One region of the Leucobacter sp. GX0328 genome, then DNA from elsewhere that is predicted to be linked to it. Evidence: predicted binding sites of a transcription regulator. Region 1 holds the regulator's gene; each other region holds the start of a gene.

Region 1 (4,544 bases):
TCATCTACGGTACGCCGGGGGAGAGCCTCGCCGATTGGGAACGGTCGATCGATGCGGCCCTCGCGACCGAGCCCGACCACATCTCCGCCTACGCGCTGATCGTCGAGCGCGGCACGAAGCTCGCGGCCCAGATCCGCCGCGGCGAGGTGCCCGAACCCGACGACGATCTGCACGCGGAGATGTACGAGCTGGCCGACGGGCGCTTCGCCGCCGCCGGGTTCTCGTGGTACGAGATCAGCAACTGGTCGCGCAGCCCCGAGACCCGGTCTCGGCACAACCTCTCGTACTGGACGGGCGAGGACTGGTGGGCCGCCGGCCCCGGTTCGCACAGCCACGTCGGCGGCACCCGGTGGTGGAACGTGAAGCACCCGGCGGCGTACGCGCAGCGCATGCACGCCGGCGTCTCGCCCGCGCACGCCCGAGAGGTGCTGAGCGACGAGGCCCGGCGCGAGGAGCGCATCCTCCTCGAGACCCGCATCGCCGACGGCCTGCCGATCGCGGTACTCGATGCAGACGAGCGGCGGGCCGTGCCGGGGCTCATCGCCGAGGGTCTCATCGACGGTCGCGCCGCGATCGCCGCCGACGGCACCGCGGGCGGGAGGATCGTTCCGACGCTGCGCGGTCGGCTGCTCGCCGATACCGTCGTGCACCGCTTGCTCGCGGGTTGATCGCGGGCGGGCCGCGTAGCGGGTTCGGCACCGACGGGTTCCCGCGGAATCAGCGGAGCGCGAACGCCGACCGCCGGGATCGGCCGCGAACTCCTCGTGCGTTAGACTGGCACTCAGTCATGGCGAGTGCCAAATGCACCCGAGTGCGACGGGCCGGGCGCGGCCGAGGACTTCACCCCGCAGAGGGTCGACCGATGGGAGAGGATGCGCATGAGCGGTGAACGCAACGTCTCCGAACGCAGTCTCGCCGTGCTGCACGCGATCGTGGGCGACTACATCGCGTCGAGCGAGCCCGTCGGGTCGAAGGCCATCGTCGACCGGCACAGCTTCGGCGTGTCGGCGGCCACCATCCGCAACGACATGGCGCTGCTCGAGGAGGACGAGCTGATCGCCCAGACGCACACCTCGTCGGGGCGCGTCCCCACGGACAAGGGGTATCGGCTGTACGTCGACACGCTCGCGAAGATCCGTCCGCTCACAACGGCGCAGCGCGCAGCCATCACACGGTTCCTCGGCGAATCGAGCGATCTCGACGATGCCATGGTGCGCTCGGTGCGGCTGCTCGCGCAGCTCACGAACCAGGTCGCGGTGGTGCAGTACCCCTCGCTGCGCCGTACGACCATCCGGCACATCGACCTGGTCGTCCTCGGCCAGGACCGGGTGCTCTCGGTACTCATCCTCGGCAGCGGCGTCGTCGAGCAGCAGATGACCCGTCTGCCGGCATCGTTCGTGACCGAGACCTGGGTGCACGGGCTGCGCGACCGGCTGGCCGACGCCATCGTCGGCGCCGACGTCGACGCCGGCATCGCAGCGCTCTCCGCGCTCGGCGACACGATCGCCGAATGGGCGCATCCGCAGGAGACCGACCTCGTCAGGCTGCTGCTCGAGCTCGTGAGCGCGCAGCTGCAGGCGAACCGGAGCGAGAAGATCGTCATCTCGGGCGCCGCGAACCTCTCCCGGCCCGAGGAGTTCTCGGGATCCCTGCACACCGTGCTCGAGGCGATCGAAGAGCAGGTCACCCTGCTGCGGCTCTTCGGCGAGCTCGTGCAGGACGAGCGCGAGGTCTCGGCCTCGATCGGCCGCGAGAACGCCCCGTACGGGCTGCAGGCGACCTCCGTGATCGCGTCGAGCTACGAGAGCGACGGCGCATCGTCGTCGCGACTCGGAGTGCTCGGCCCGCTGCGCATGGACTACGCGGGGAACATGGCCGCGGTGCGCGCGGTCGCACGATACCTGAACCGTCTGCTCGACGAAGACCATTGACCTCGGCGCGCGGGCAGCGCGCCGCTTGAACACGACACCATCTGCTGAGGAGCGAGAACGTGGCCGATCACTACGAAACGCTGGGAGTCTCTCGTGAGGCGACCCCCGAAGAGATCAAGAAGGCGTACCGCCGTCTCGCGCGCGAGCTGCACCCCGACGTGAACCCGAGCGAGGAGGCGTCCGAGCGCTTCAAGGCGGTCACCCACGCCTACGACGTGCTGAGCGATCCCGAGCAGCGCCAGCGCTACGACGTCGGCGGCGACGCGAACGGCGGCATGGGCGGCTTCGGCGACATCTTCGAGACGTTCTTCGGCGGGGGCGGCTTCGGCGGGGGCCAGCGAGGCCCGCGCTCCCGCTCCGAACGCGGCGACGACGCCATGATCCGCGTCGACGTCGCGCTCGACGAGGTCATCTTCGGCTCGCAGCGCGACATCACCGTCAACACGGCCGTGCTGTGCGACACGTGCCAGGGCAGCTGCTGCCAGCCCGGCACGCACCCCGTCACCTGCGACGTCTGCGGCGGCCAGGGACAGGTGCAGCGCCAGGTGCGCTCGCTGTTCGGCAACGTCGTGACGATGCACCCCTGCGGCAGCTGCCAGGGCTACGGCACCGTCATCGAGCATCCGTGCATCACCTGCGGCGGCAAGGGCCGCGTGCGCGAACGGCGCACGATCCCGGTCGACATCCCCTCCGGCATCGACACGGGCACCCGCCTCCAGATGCGCGGCGGCGGCGAGGTCGGCCCGGGCGGCGGCCCGAACGGCGACCTCTTCATCGAGTTCCGGGTCACCCACCACGACATCTTCAGCCGCGACGGCGACGACCTGCTGTGCACCATGCAGGTGTCGATGACCGACGCCATCCTCGGCGTGCAGTCGAAGCTCGAGGGCCTCGACGGGGAGATCCCCGTTGAAATCGAGGCCGGGGTGCAATCGGGCGACATCATCACGGTGCGCGGGCGCGGCATCCAGGGGCTGCGCACGACGAACCGCGGTGACCTCAAGATCGCGGTGCAGGTCGCGACTCCGACGAAGCTCTCGAAGCGGGAGCAGGATCTGGTGCGGCAGCTCGCCGCGCTCCGGAAGGACGACGCGCCGCATCTCGGCGAGTTCCACCAGAGCTTCTTCGGCAAGATCAGGGACCGCTTCTTCCGCTAGGAGGCGAGCGCGAGATGGCCAACCTCTACTACCGCGAAGACCTCGACGACAGTGCCTTCGGCGCCGGCGCGACCGTCGAGGTCGTCGGCGACGAAGCGCGTCACGCCGTGAAGGTCTCGCGCCTGCGCCTCGGAGAGCGGATCTCGGTGGGCAACGGCTCCGGTGCGATCGGCTCGGGCGAGGTGGTGACGCTGGAGCGGGACCGCTTCTCGGTGCGTCTCGACACGGGGCACGCCGCGCCCGCGCCCGCGCAGCGCGTGGTGCTCGTGCAGGCGCTCGCGAAGGGCGACCGCGACGAGCGGGCCGTCGAGCAGGCCACCGAGTTCGGCGTCGACGCGATCGTGCCGTGGGAGGCTTCGCGCTCCGTGTCGCGGTGGGGGGCCGAGAAGGCCGATAAGGGCGTCGCGAAGTGGGCGCGCATCGCCCGCGAGGCCTCGAAGCAGTCGCTCCGCGCCCGCATTCCGGGCATCGACCGGCCCGTAGGTCTGCCGGAGCTCTGCACCCTCGCCGGTGCCGCGGGCACCGAGGTCATCGCGCTGCATCCGCGCAGCGGCGCTCGACTCTCCGAGTGGGCGAACGGCGGCGCGGCGCGCGCCGCGCACGAGATCGTGCTCGTGGTCGGCCCGGAGGGCGGCTTCGCCGACGCCGAACTCGATGCCCTGGAGGCCGCCGGTGCGCGTACGCTCGTGCTCGGCGATACGGTGTTGCGCACCTCGTCGGCGGGCCCCGCCGCCCTCGCGGTGCTGGCTACGGCGCTCGGCCGCTGGTAGAGCCCTCGGCGGCGACGCCGCGCCTCAAGGCGCTTGCGGCGGCAGGTCGTCGAACGGGTCGGTGCACGGGAAGCCCCTGCACGGCAGCAGCGGTGCGCGCGGCGCAGTGCCGGGCGGCGGCGCGAGCAGTTCAGCCGCCCGTTCGGCGTCGACGAACTGGATGCCCTTCGTCGTCATGACGCTGCGACCGACCTCGCACTCCGCATCGTAGGGCGGCTGCTCGTAGTCGAAGGCGCGCAGCGCTTCGACCGAGAACTCTTCCATGAGGGCGTGCGCGGCCCCGCTCCACGAATTCTCCAGGTCGGCTCCGGCAGCGGTCCGAGGGTACTTCTGCACCTCCGATACCGTGGCCGAGGCGATGGTCGGCGACGTCAGCCGGCCCAGCCTGGGGCCGCGCACCACGAGATCGTAGGTGACCCCCGCGATGAGCGGCACCTCGGTGCCCGGGTCGCTCGAGCAGGCGACCCGCTGGCGCGAGACGAACCGGCCGCAGTCGCTGACCTGCTTCGGCACGATCACCCGGCGCTCGCGGATCAGCTTCTTGCCGATCGTGCACGACGACACCTCGCTCGCGGGGAAGAGCGGGTTCGCGAGCGGCAGACCGACGCCGACGAGCAGCGCCCCGAGCACCGCCACTGCGGGGAGCCCGAGCGCAGTCCGTCGGAGACGTCGGCGCGACGGGGGCC
Region 2 (4,544 bases), on a different contig from region 1:
TAAGAATCACGCGGCTTCGAAGACGCCGCTCACTGTCGCGGAGACTGTGATCTCGGGAATGGTGACCTCTGCTGCGCCTGCAGAACCGCCCGCTCGTGCAGGCATCGGCCCGGCCCCGTTCCCGCCGGCCGGTGCGTCTGAGATGCTCGTGACGCTCTCGATTCGCTGTTCGAGCGCGTCGGCGTAGTCGTCGGCGATGGCACGAGCCGCGGCGACGGCGGCCTTGCGCATGAGGCGCTCGCTCTCCCGTCGGGTCGCCTCAGTCAGGGCCCAGTCGACGCTCGCCGTCAGCCCGGCTTCGGCGAACTCGGTGACGAGCGCGCCGACGAGCGACAGGTTCGATAGCTTCACGCGCACGCGGCTCGCAGTGCGGTGCTCGATCACTGTCTGGTTGTTCTTCCCCTCCGCATAGGTCTTGTAACTCCAGGCGCTGATGGGATCGGCCGCGTGCCAGGTGGCATCGCCGTTCGCCCGCAGCTCCTGCGCCCGCTGCACCGCCCAATTGTGGTTGCGCGTCGCGATCTCGATGCTCTTGCGCCGGTCGCGCGAAGCTACCGAGATGTTCACGGTGATCGTGGCGCGTTCGGCGAGCAAGTGGGTTTCACCGGTGCCCGTGGCATGGATCGTCGTCATGAAAACACGGTAGCAGTGGACCGCGATGACCGGACACGGTGTTCGCGTCGCACCAACCATGCCTCACGCGTCGTCCTCGTCCTGAGTTTCGAGGACACGACGGAGGCATACTCCGATGGCGACCGCCACCGACGGAACCGCGCCCGAGGCAGCCGGCGCCTGGGTTACCGCTTCAGCAGCGAGGTGGACATAACGGTGCACCGCATGCTGCGCGGCTTCCCGCGCCGCTCGCTGTTCATCGCTCCCGGGCTTCGCGTCGACCACGGCACGGCATGCTTCGAGGGCATCGCCGAGGCCCTCCCTCGAACGGTCCCCCTCCGCACTCCTCCCGACGAAATCGGAGAGTGCGCGCACATAGAACTCGCATCGATCGAGCGACGCGAACCGCTCGTCGAGCGACTCGCGCTGGGCGTGATGCCGATGGGCCCGGGGATTGACCCGTCCGCTCCGGCGGGCTTCGTCGAGATCGGCAGCCACCGCATCGCGCGCGACATGCAGGTGCGCGACGGAGGATCGAAATCTGCCTTCGTCTCCCTCTCCGCGCACGAACAGTTCCGTCTCGCGCAGCGCCTCGGTGATCGCGCGTCTCAGATCCGACAGACGGGCATCGGCCTCGGCGAAGTAGAGCGGCGGCACCGCCACCCACTGCACGACCAGCCCGAGGGCTGCGCCGAACGCCATGGTCACGAGATACGAGACAGAGAAGTCTTCGCCCTCGCGCCCGCTCAGCAGCAGCACGAGCACCCCCGCGATGGGCACCCAGTCGCCTCCGGCGCCGAGCACCTTCAGCCCGCCGAGCGCGACCCCGATGCCCACAACGACGGCGATCGCCGCATACGAGGGCGCCCCCGCATGAACGAGCCCGAGCGCCCCGAGGCCGAGCGCGATACCGAGCGCGAGCCCGATCAGCACCTGCACGCCCGCACGCACCGAATCGAGCACCGTCGCGTAGACGCTGACGAGCGCACCGAGCGGCGCATAGTACGAATACTCGGATTCGGCGAACGGCACGAACGGAGCCAGCACCCACGCGAGCGCGGCGGCGAGCGCGGTCTTCAGCGCGAGCACCCAGCGCGAACGCCGCGCCAAGCGTCGCACTTCCTGCTTCGCGCGCTCGTGCACCGGGCGCGCACGATGCGCGAGCCGCCGCAGCGATAGCCTCATGCACCCCGAACCCCGGCCGTCTCCATTGCTGCGCCCCTCCCGTTGCCACCTATCCCGCTCGTACGCAGAAACTACGCCGATGCCTCGCCCTGCCACAGGGCCTTGCCGGTTCGTACCGCGCACGCCACAATGCCCGTCACCGAGATCACGACGGCGACGGGAGCCGATCGGTATCACCGTTTGCCCTCGGCGAACGCATTAGCACTCCCCATGCGCGAGTGCTAATCTAATCTCAAGTTGAGCCACCTAGGCTCAAGTTTTCAGATCAATCCGAAACACAGTCGAAAGGTGATGCAAAATGGCTACGTACAACCCGATCCGCGACATGGAACGCTTCGCCGACGCGCTGCTCGAGGGATCGACCCGAGGCCCGCGCCGCATGCCCATGGACCTCTACCGCGACGGCGACAACTATCTGCTGACGGCCGACATGCCGGGAATGGACCCCGGCTCGGTGGACATCGACGTCGACGGGCAGCTGCTCACCATCCGCGCCGAGCGCACGCTGCCGAAGGCCGAGAACGTGAAGTGGATCACCCGCGAACGCACCCCGGGCAGCTTCCTGCGCCAGCTCAACCTGGGCCAGGGCATCGACACCGAGCGCATCACCGCGAACTACGACAACGGTGTGCTCAGCGTCACCATCCCGGTGAGCGAGCGGGCGAAGCCGCGCAAGGTGCAGGTCTCGACCGGCGCCCCGGCGGGCGTTGACACCTCAGAGGTCGTGGTTTCCGAGGCCTAAGGGTCTGATGTTCGAAGGTCCCGGCGGGAGCAATCCCGCTGGGACCTTCTGCCGTTCGGGCGGGTGGATCCTGCGATCCGCTGCGCGGCCGCAGGATGACCAGAGGATGGGCACAGCCTCAGGATGAAAGGACCACGCCGATCACCGGGCGGCGGCTCAGTAATCGGCGGTCGGCAGGCGCATCGGCTCGACGAACACACGCCTTCGGTCGCGCACCCAGACGGCCCCGTCTGCGCGATGCTCGGCGCGAGTGGCGAAGCGGTACCGGTACGAGAGCACGCGCACGTACTGCGGCGTTTCTCCGTCAAACGGGTCGTACCGCAGCATGCGCAGCGTCGCACTGTCGGCTGCGAGCAGTCGCATGAGCAGCACGCCGAACCACTCGGGCAGGGCGTGCCCAAGCGGTAGGAACCACATGAGCCAGTCGAGCCGCAGGTGGTACGGCGCGAACTGGCGCGGCATCCGCCGTACGTCGCCGGGCTTGCCCTTGAACTCGTACTCCCGCCAGTCGTCGGCACCGGGCTGCTCGGCTGCGCTCCCCTCGATGATGATCTCGATCCGCTCCTTCGTGACGGTGCCGAACGCCCCGTAGGCGTTCGCGAGCTGCCAGCGGTTGAAGCTCGCGTTCATGAGCTGCCGCTTCGCGAACAGATTGCGCAGCGCCGGCACGCTGATGACGAGGTACAGCGTTCCCACTGCAGTCGTCATGACGAACCAGCCCCAAGGCAACCCGTCGATCCCTGCAACCGACACTGCGTCTCCGGCGGGCGAAGTCGACCCGGAAGCCGGCCCAGATACAGCGCCCCACACCGACTGAGCAACAGGCGCCGACACGGCCGAGAACGCGAGCACGATGGTCGCCCAGTTCAGCCAGGCGAAGTTGCCCGTCAGCACCAGCCACGCCTGGGTCGCGATGACAATGCCCGCCGCGGCCGTGCCGATGATCGCCGGCACCGGGCCGGGCACGACGAACCCGAGCAGCGCGGCGAACAGGAAGAACGGCACGACGAGCTGCGCGAAATGATTGCCGAGCACCTCGCCCTGATGGAACCACCGCGGCAGCAGGTGCGCCTGGCGGCTCAGCGGGCCGGGCATCGGCTGCGTCTCGTGGTGGTACGTCAGCGCGGTGAGGTCGCGCCATTCGCGCCCGCCCCGGATCTTGATCATGCCCGCCCCGAACTCCAGCCGGAAGACGAGCCACCAGAACAGTACGATCACAACGGTCGGCGGCGGCTGGCTCCCCGATCCCAGGAAAGCAGCCAGGAACCCCGCTTCGAGCAGCAGCATCTCCCAGCCGAAGCCGGTGAACGTCTGCCCGAGGCTCGTAATCGACATGTACCCGAGCCATAGCGCGAGAAACGCGACCATCGGCAGCCACGGCGGCCCGAGCTGCGGAACGCCCAGGACGAGCAGGGCGCCGACCCCGATGCCCGCCCAGCACAGCGCGACGAGGCGCTGGTCGGTGTAGCGGACGCGCAGGAAGAGCGTCGGTTTCAGCAGCTTCGCGCGCGACGGCGATGAGCGCGCCCACTCGAGCAGGCCCGGGGCGGGCAGCAGCCCGTGCTCGCCCGTGAGCGGGCGGAACTGGTTGAGCATCGACACGAACGCGATGACGTACAGCGCTGCCACGCCGCGCTGCAGCACCTCCCGCGCGAGGAAGAAGTCGACCGCCGCGAATCCGTCCATGCGCCCAGGCTACGCGCTCGCTCCCGTCACGCCACCGCCTTGACGCGAGGCACCGCGAGCCATCTCTCGAGCGCGGCAACGGCATCGCGCCCGGCGCGGTTCGCGCCGACGGTCGACTGCGACGGCCCGTAGCCGATGAGGTGCACGCGCCGATCGGCCGCGACCTGCGTGCCCCGCACTTCGATGCCGCCGCGCGAGTTCTGCAGCGAAAGCGGGTCGAGGTGCGACAGCGCGGGCCTGAACCCGGTCGCCCACAGGATCGCGTCGACCGAGGTGAACGAGCCGTCGGCCTCGCGCACGCCGTGCGGCTCGATGGCGG
Region 3 (4,544 bases), on a different contig from region 1:
CGTTCTGCAGCGCCGAACGGGTCACCTTGGCCGGGTCGAGGATGCCCTGGGCGACCAGGTCGCCGTAGTCGCCGGTCGCGGCGTTGAGGCCGTGGCCGACAGGCAGGTTCGCGACGCGATCGGCGACGACGCCGGGCTCGAGGCCCGCGTTCGCAGCGATCTGGCGCAGCGGCGCCTCGATGGCGGCCTTGACGATCTTGGCGCCGACGGCCTCGTCGCCCGCGAGCTCGAGCGAGTCGAACACGGTGGCGCCGGCCTGGATGAGTGCGACGCCGCCGCCGGGCAGCACGCCCTCCTCGACAGCCGCCTTCGCGTTGCGCACGGCGTCCTCGATGCGGTGCTTGCGCTCCTTGAGCTCGACCTCGGTCGCAGCGCCGGCCTTGATGACGGCCACGCCACCGGCGAGCTTCGCGAGGCGCTCCTGGAGCTTCTCGCGGTCGTAATCGCTGTCGGTCGACTCGATCTCGCGGCGGATCTGGGTCACGCGGCCCTGGATCGCCTCTTCTTCGCCGCCGCCCTGGACGATGGTGGTCTCGTCCTTGGTAATGATGACCTTGCGCGCGGTGCCGAGCATGTCGAGCGTCGCGTTCTCGAGCTTGAGGCCGACCTCTTCCGAGATGACCTGGCCGCCGGTGAGGATCGCGATGTCCTGCAGCATGGCCTTGCGGCGGTCGCCGAAACCGGGAGCCTTAACGGCTGCCGACTTGAAGATGCCGCGGATCTTGTTGAGCACGAGCGTCGCGAGAGCCTCGCCCTCGACGTCCTCGGCGATGATGAGGAGCTGCTTGCCCGACTGGATCACGGGATCGACGACGGGGAGGAGGTCCTTGATGTTCGAGACCTTGCCGTTGACGATGAGGACGTAGGGATCCTCGAAGACTGCCTCCTGGCGGTCGGCGTCGGTGACGAAGTAGGCCGAAAGGTAGCCCTTGTCGAAGCGCATGCCCTCGGTGAGCTCGAGCTCGGTGCCGAAGGTGTTCGACTCCTCGACGGTGACGACGCCCTCCTTGCCGACCTTGTCGATGGCCTCGGCGATGAGTGCGCCGATCTGCTCGTCGGCGGCCGAGATCGAAGCGGTCGCCGCGATCTGGTCGGTGGTCTCGATCTCGTTGGCGTTCTCGAGGAGCTGGGCCGAGACGGCTGCGACGGCCTTCTCGATGCCCTTCTTGATCGCGATGGGGTCGCTGCCGGCCGCGACGTTGCGCAGGCCCTCGCGCACGAGCGCCTGGGCGAGAACGGTAGCGGTGGTGGTGCCGTCGCCTGCGACGTCGTCGGTCTTCTTCGCGACCTCCTTGACGAGCTCGGCGCCGATCTTCTCGTAGGGGTCGTCGAGCTCGATCTCCTTGGCGATGGAGACGCCGTCGTTGGTGATCGTGGGGGCGCCCCACTTCTTCTCGAGCACGACGTTGCGGCCGCGCGGGCCGAGCGTCACCTTGACGGCATCGGCGAGGACATTGAGACCCCGCTCGAGACCGCGACGTGCTTCCTCATCAAAAGCAATCATCTTTGCCATGTAATTCGCCCCTCCCGGACGTCTAGTGGTTCGTGGGAACCGGGTGCTCGGGGTGACCCGAACGCTCGGTTGCTTAGCACTCAGTCGCTTCGACTGCTAACCCCAATCTTGGCACTCAGACCCTGAGAGTGCAAGAAATCATGCTCGCGTACAGCGAACAGCGCCGGCACGGGCGCGGGCGCGCCCGGACGAGCCGCCGAGCACGCATCGGTTCGACCGGTCGCGCGCACGGCGGAGCGGGCCGTCGAGCGACCGGTCGGGACTCGCGCGTCGGGTCAGGCCTCGGGCTGCTGCGGGTCGGTCGCCGCGGGATCGACCACTGCGCCGTCGACGGAACCGTCTGCGGGCGGCACCTCGGCATCGCCCGCGGCGGGCTCTTCGACCGGAGGCTCGACGGGCTGCTCGACCGCACCCGAGTTCGGACCGGCGTAGTCGGCGCCGAGCAGCACGATGAGGCGCGCGTCGTACTCGGCGTAGTCCTCGGTCAGGTAGGTGGAGACGCCGCCGAGCTGCTCGGCGAGGCCGCGGGCGGCGGATTCGTCGGCCGGGTCGCGGTAGAAGACCGCGGAGATCGGCACATCGCTCTCGGCGAGGTTCTCCGAGAAGAGCACCTGGCCCCAGCCCTCGGCCGTGATGGAGCCGGAGACGCCGGCGCCGAGGTTCGTGTCGGTCGTGCCGTTGAACACGGCGATCGTCGCGGCGGGGTCGAGCACGGCCGGCACCTCGGTCGAGGTGGGCTGCTGCTCGGAAGTCGGAGTGGGGCTCTTCCCGCCGACGCTCTGCACCACGAGCACGCCGATGCAGGTGAGCAGCACGAAGCCCAGCACGCCCGCGACGAGGTACCACCAGAAATGACGGGGCTTCGCAGTGACGCGGTGCGCGCCGACGCGGCCGCTGCGGGTGACCCGATCGAAGCGATCCTCCGGGTAATCCTGGCTGCGGCGCTGCGTTTCGGCACCGTGGTTGCTCTGCGCCAATCTCGTCCCCTCGCCCGTCATGAAATGCTGCATCGTTCTCGCGACGCCGTACTAGAGTACCCGACGCGCCGAGCCGAACCTGGGATGGCGCGGCCGCTCAGCCGGCCCGCTCGAGCGAATCGGGAGAGTAGATCGCGCGGGCGAGTCCGTCGATCACATCGGGGATGCGCGTACCGCCCGCGAAGAGCACGGCGTCGTCGATGTCGACGATGCGCCGGTTCTCGCCGGCGGTGGTGAGGGCGACGCTCGGCTGGGCCTGCAGCAGGCCGTCGACCCCGCCGGCGCTCTCGAGCCCCTTCGTCATCACGACGATGATGTCGGGGTCCATCCCGATGAGGGCTTCCTCGGTCATGGGCTTCTCGCCCTCGAGCCCGATCTCTTCAGCGACGTCGATCGCGCCGACCGAGCGGATGAGGCTGTCGACGCCGGTGCCCTCGCCGAAGAGGTAGAAGACGCCGGCGGTGCCGCGGATGTAGAGGAAGGCGACGCGCGGCAGCTTCTCGGCATCGGCCGGCAGCAGCTGCGCGACCTCCGCCTCCTTCGCGGCGATGGCCTGCTGCAGCTGCTCGATGAGCGCGGGGGCGGCCTCGCCGACGCCGAGGGCATCGGCGACCTGCTGCATCGTCAGGTAGCTCGACTCGGCGTCGACCGCGCGGTCGACGGTGACGACCGGCACGCCCGCGTCGCGCAGCTGCAGCACGACGTCGGTCGGGCCGATCGACCCGTCGGTGAGGATGAGGGTCGGGTCGAGGGCGAGCACGCCCTCGGCATCGATCGAATGGCCGTCTTTCGTGACAACCGGGATGTCTTCGGAACCGGGGAAGTTCGTCGAGACGTCACGGCCCGCGATCGAATCGCCGAAGCCGAAGGCGTGCACGAGTTCACCGACCGAGCCGCTCATCGAGAGCGGCACGATGCGCGCGGTGTCCTCCACCGTGATCTGCGTGTCGCCGCCGCGGTCGTGTGAGGCGACGGTGACGGGCAGTTCGCTCTTCGGGGCCTCGGCGAGGGGCGCGATCGACGGCCCGCCGACGACGGCGTGGGTGCTGCCGACGAACGCGGTCGGGTCGTCGAGGGGGGTGAGCTCGGAGAGCGGAGGCAGGTCGACCGCTTCGAGCGCGGCGGCGCTCTTGACGTCGGGGCCGGTCTGGCAGCCGACGAGCCCGAGCCCTGCAAGGGCGAGCACTGCGACCGCGGCGATCCTGCGCACCCGACCTGCCGTCATAACCCGAACGTCCCTTCATCAGATGTTTAACGGAATTAGCCTACCCTAACAACGGTAAGATGTTCCCTGGACTTCGAAGATCCAGCACATCGCCGCGCGTTCCGGGTGCGCCTCCAGCGGCACCCCGGTCTCAGCTCGCGCGTTCACGAAGGCAGAGCTCACCCACGCATGACCCCCTCCACGTCACCGTCGGCGAAACGCCACACGACCGCGAAGATCACGCTCTTCACGGTGCTGACCGTGGCGCTCGTGGCGTCGATCCTCGTCTCCGCAGGCACCGGCCAGCTCCCAATCCCTCCCCAGGAGGTGCTCGGATCCCTGCTCCACAAGATCGGCATCGACTGGCTGCCGCTGCCGACGCACCCCACGGGCGATGCGACCCTGTGGGCGATCCGCTTCCCCCGCGTCGCCATGGCCGCCCTCGTCGGCGCGGGGCTCTCGGTCGCCGGCCTCATCATGCAGGCGATCTTCGGCAACCCGCTCGCCGAGCCCGGCGTCATCGGCATCTCGTCGGGCGCCGCGGTCGGTGCGGGCCTCGCCATCGTGTTCGGCCTGAGCTTCTTCGGCGAATGGACCATCGCCGCCCTCGCATTCGCCGCGGGCCTCGCCGCCACCCTCATCGTCTACGCGATGAGCCGCGCCGACGGCCGCACCGAGGTCGTCACCCTCGTGCTCACCGGCATCGCCGTCAACGCGATCGCGGGCGCCGGCATCGCCCTGCTCACCTTCCTCGGCGACACGCAGTCGCGCGAGCAGATCGTGTTCTGGCAGCTCGGCAGCCTCGCCGGCAGTCGCTGGTCGCAGGCCCTCATCGTCGCCCCCATCATCG

Evidence for each region. Region 1 encodes HrcA, which represses chaperone genes, less so after heat shock. Its sites were predicted from a motif close to TTNGCACTCGNNNNNNNCGAGTGCNAA; they were not measured.
Region 2: the regulator HrcA is predicted to act here: its motif matches at 1,996-2,022, upstream of ACUYTF_RS00390 (Hsp20/alpha crystallin family protein).
Region 3: the regulator HrcA is predicted to act here: its motif matches at 1,587-1,613, upstream of groL (chaperonin GroEL).

What each region holds. Positions count from the first base shown of each region.
Region 1 is NZ_JBSGPC010000004.1:60,241-64,784, reverse strand. Features, by position in the region: gene hemW (radical SAM family heme chaperone HemW) at 1-668, shown strand, start outside; gene hrcA (heat-inducible transcriptional repressor HrcA) at 879-1,931, shown strand; gene dnaJ (molecular chaperone DnaJ) at 1,991-3,088, shown strand; gene ACUYTF_RS12700 (16S rRNA (uracil(1498)-N(3))-methyltransferase) at 3,103-3,858, shown strand; gene ACUYTF_RS12695 (hypothetical protein) at 3,883-4,544, opposite strand, start outside.
Region 2 is NZ_JBSGPC010000001.1:88,680-93,223, forward strand. Features, by position in the region: gene ACUYTF_RS00375 (YaeQ family protein) at 1-3, shown strand, start outside; gene ACUYTF_RS00380 (SIMPL domain-containing protein) at 7-633, opposite strand; gene ACUYTF_RS00385 (FUSC family protein) at 697-1,797, opposite strand; gene ACUYTF_RS00390 (Hsp20/alpha crystallin family protein) at 2,096-2,539, shown strand; gene ACUYTF_RS00395 (lipase maturation factor family protein) at 2,696-4,225, opposite strand; gene ACUYTF_RS00400 (NAD(P)-binding domain-containing protein) at 4,252-4,544, opposite strand, start outside.
Region 3 is NZ_JBSGPC010000001.1:1,607,676-1,612,219, reverse strand. Features, by position in the region: gene groL (chaperonin GroEL) at 1-1,513, opposite strand, end outside; gene ACUYTF_RS07265 (LytR C-terminal domain-containing protein) at 1,789-2,490, opposite strand; gene ACUYTF_RS07260 (ABC transporter substrate-binding protein) at 2,588-3,715, opposite strand; gene ACUYTF_RS07255 (iron chelate uptake ABC transporter family permease subunit) at 3,884-4,544, shown strand, end outside.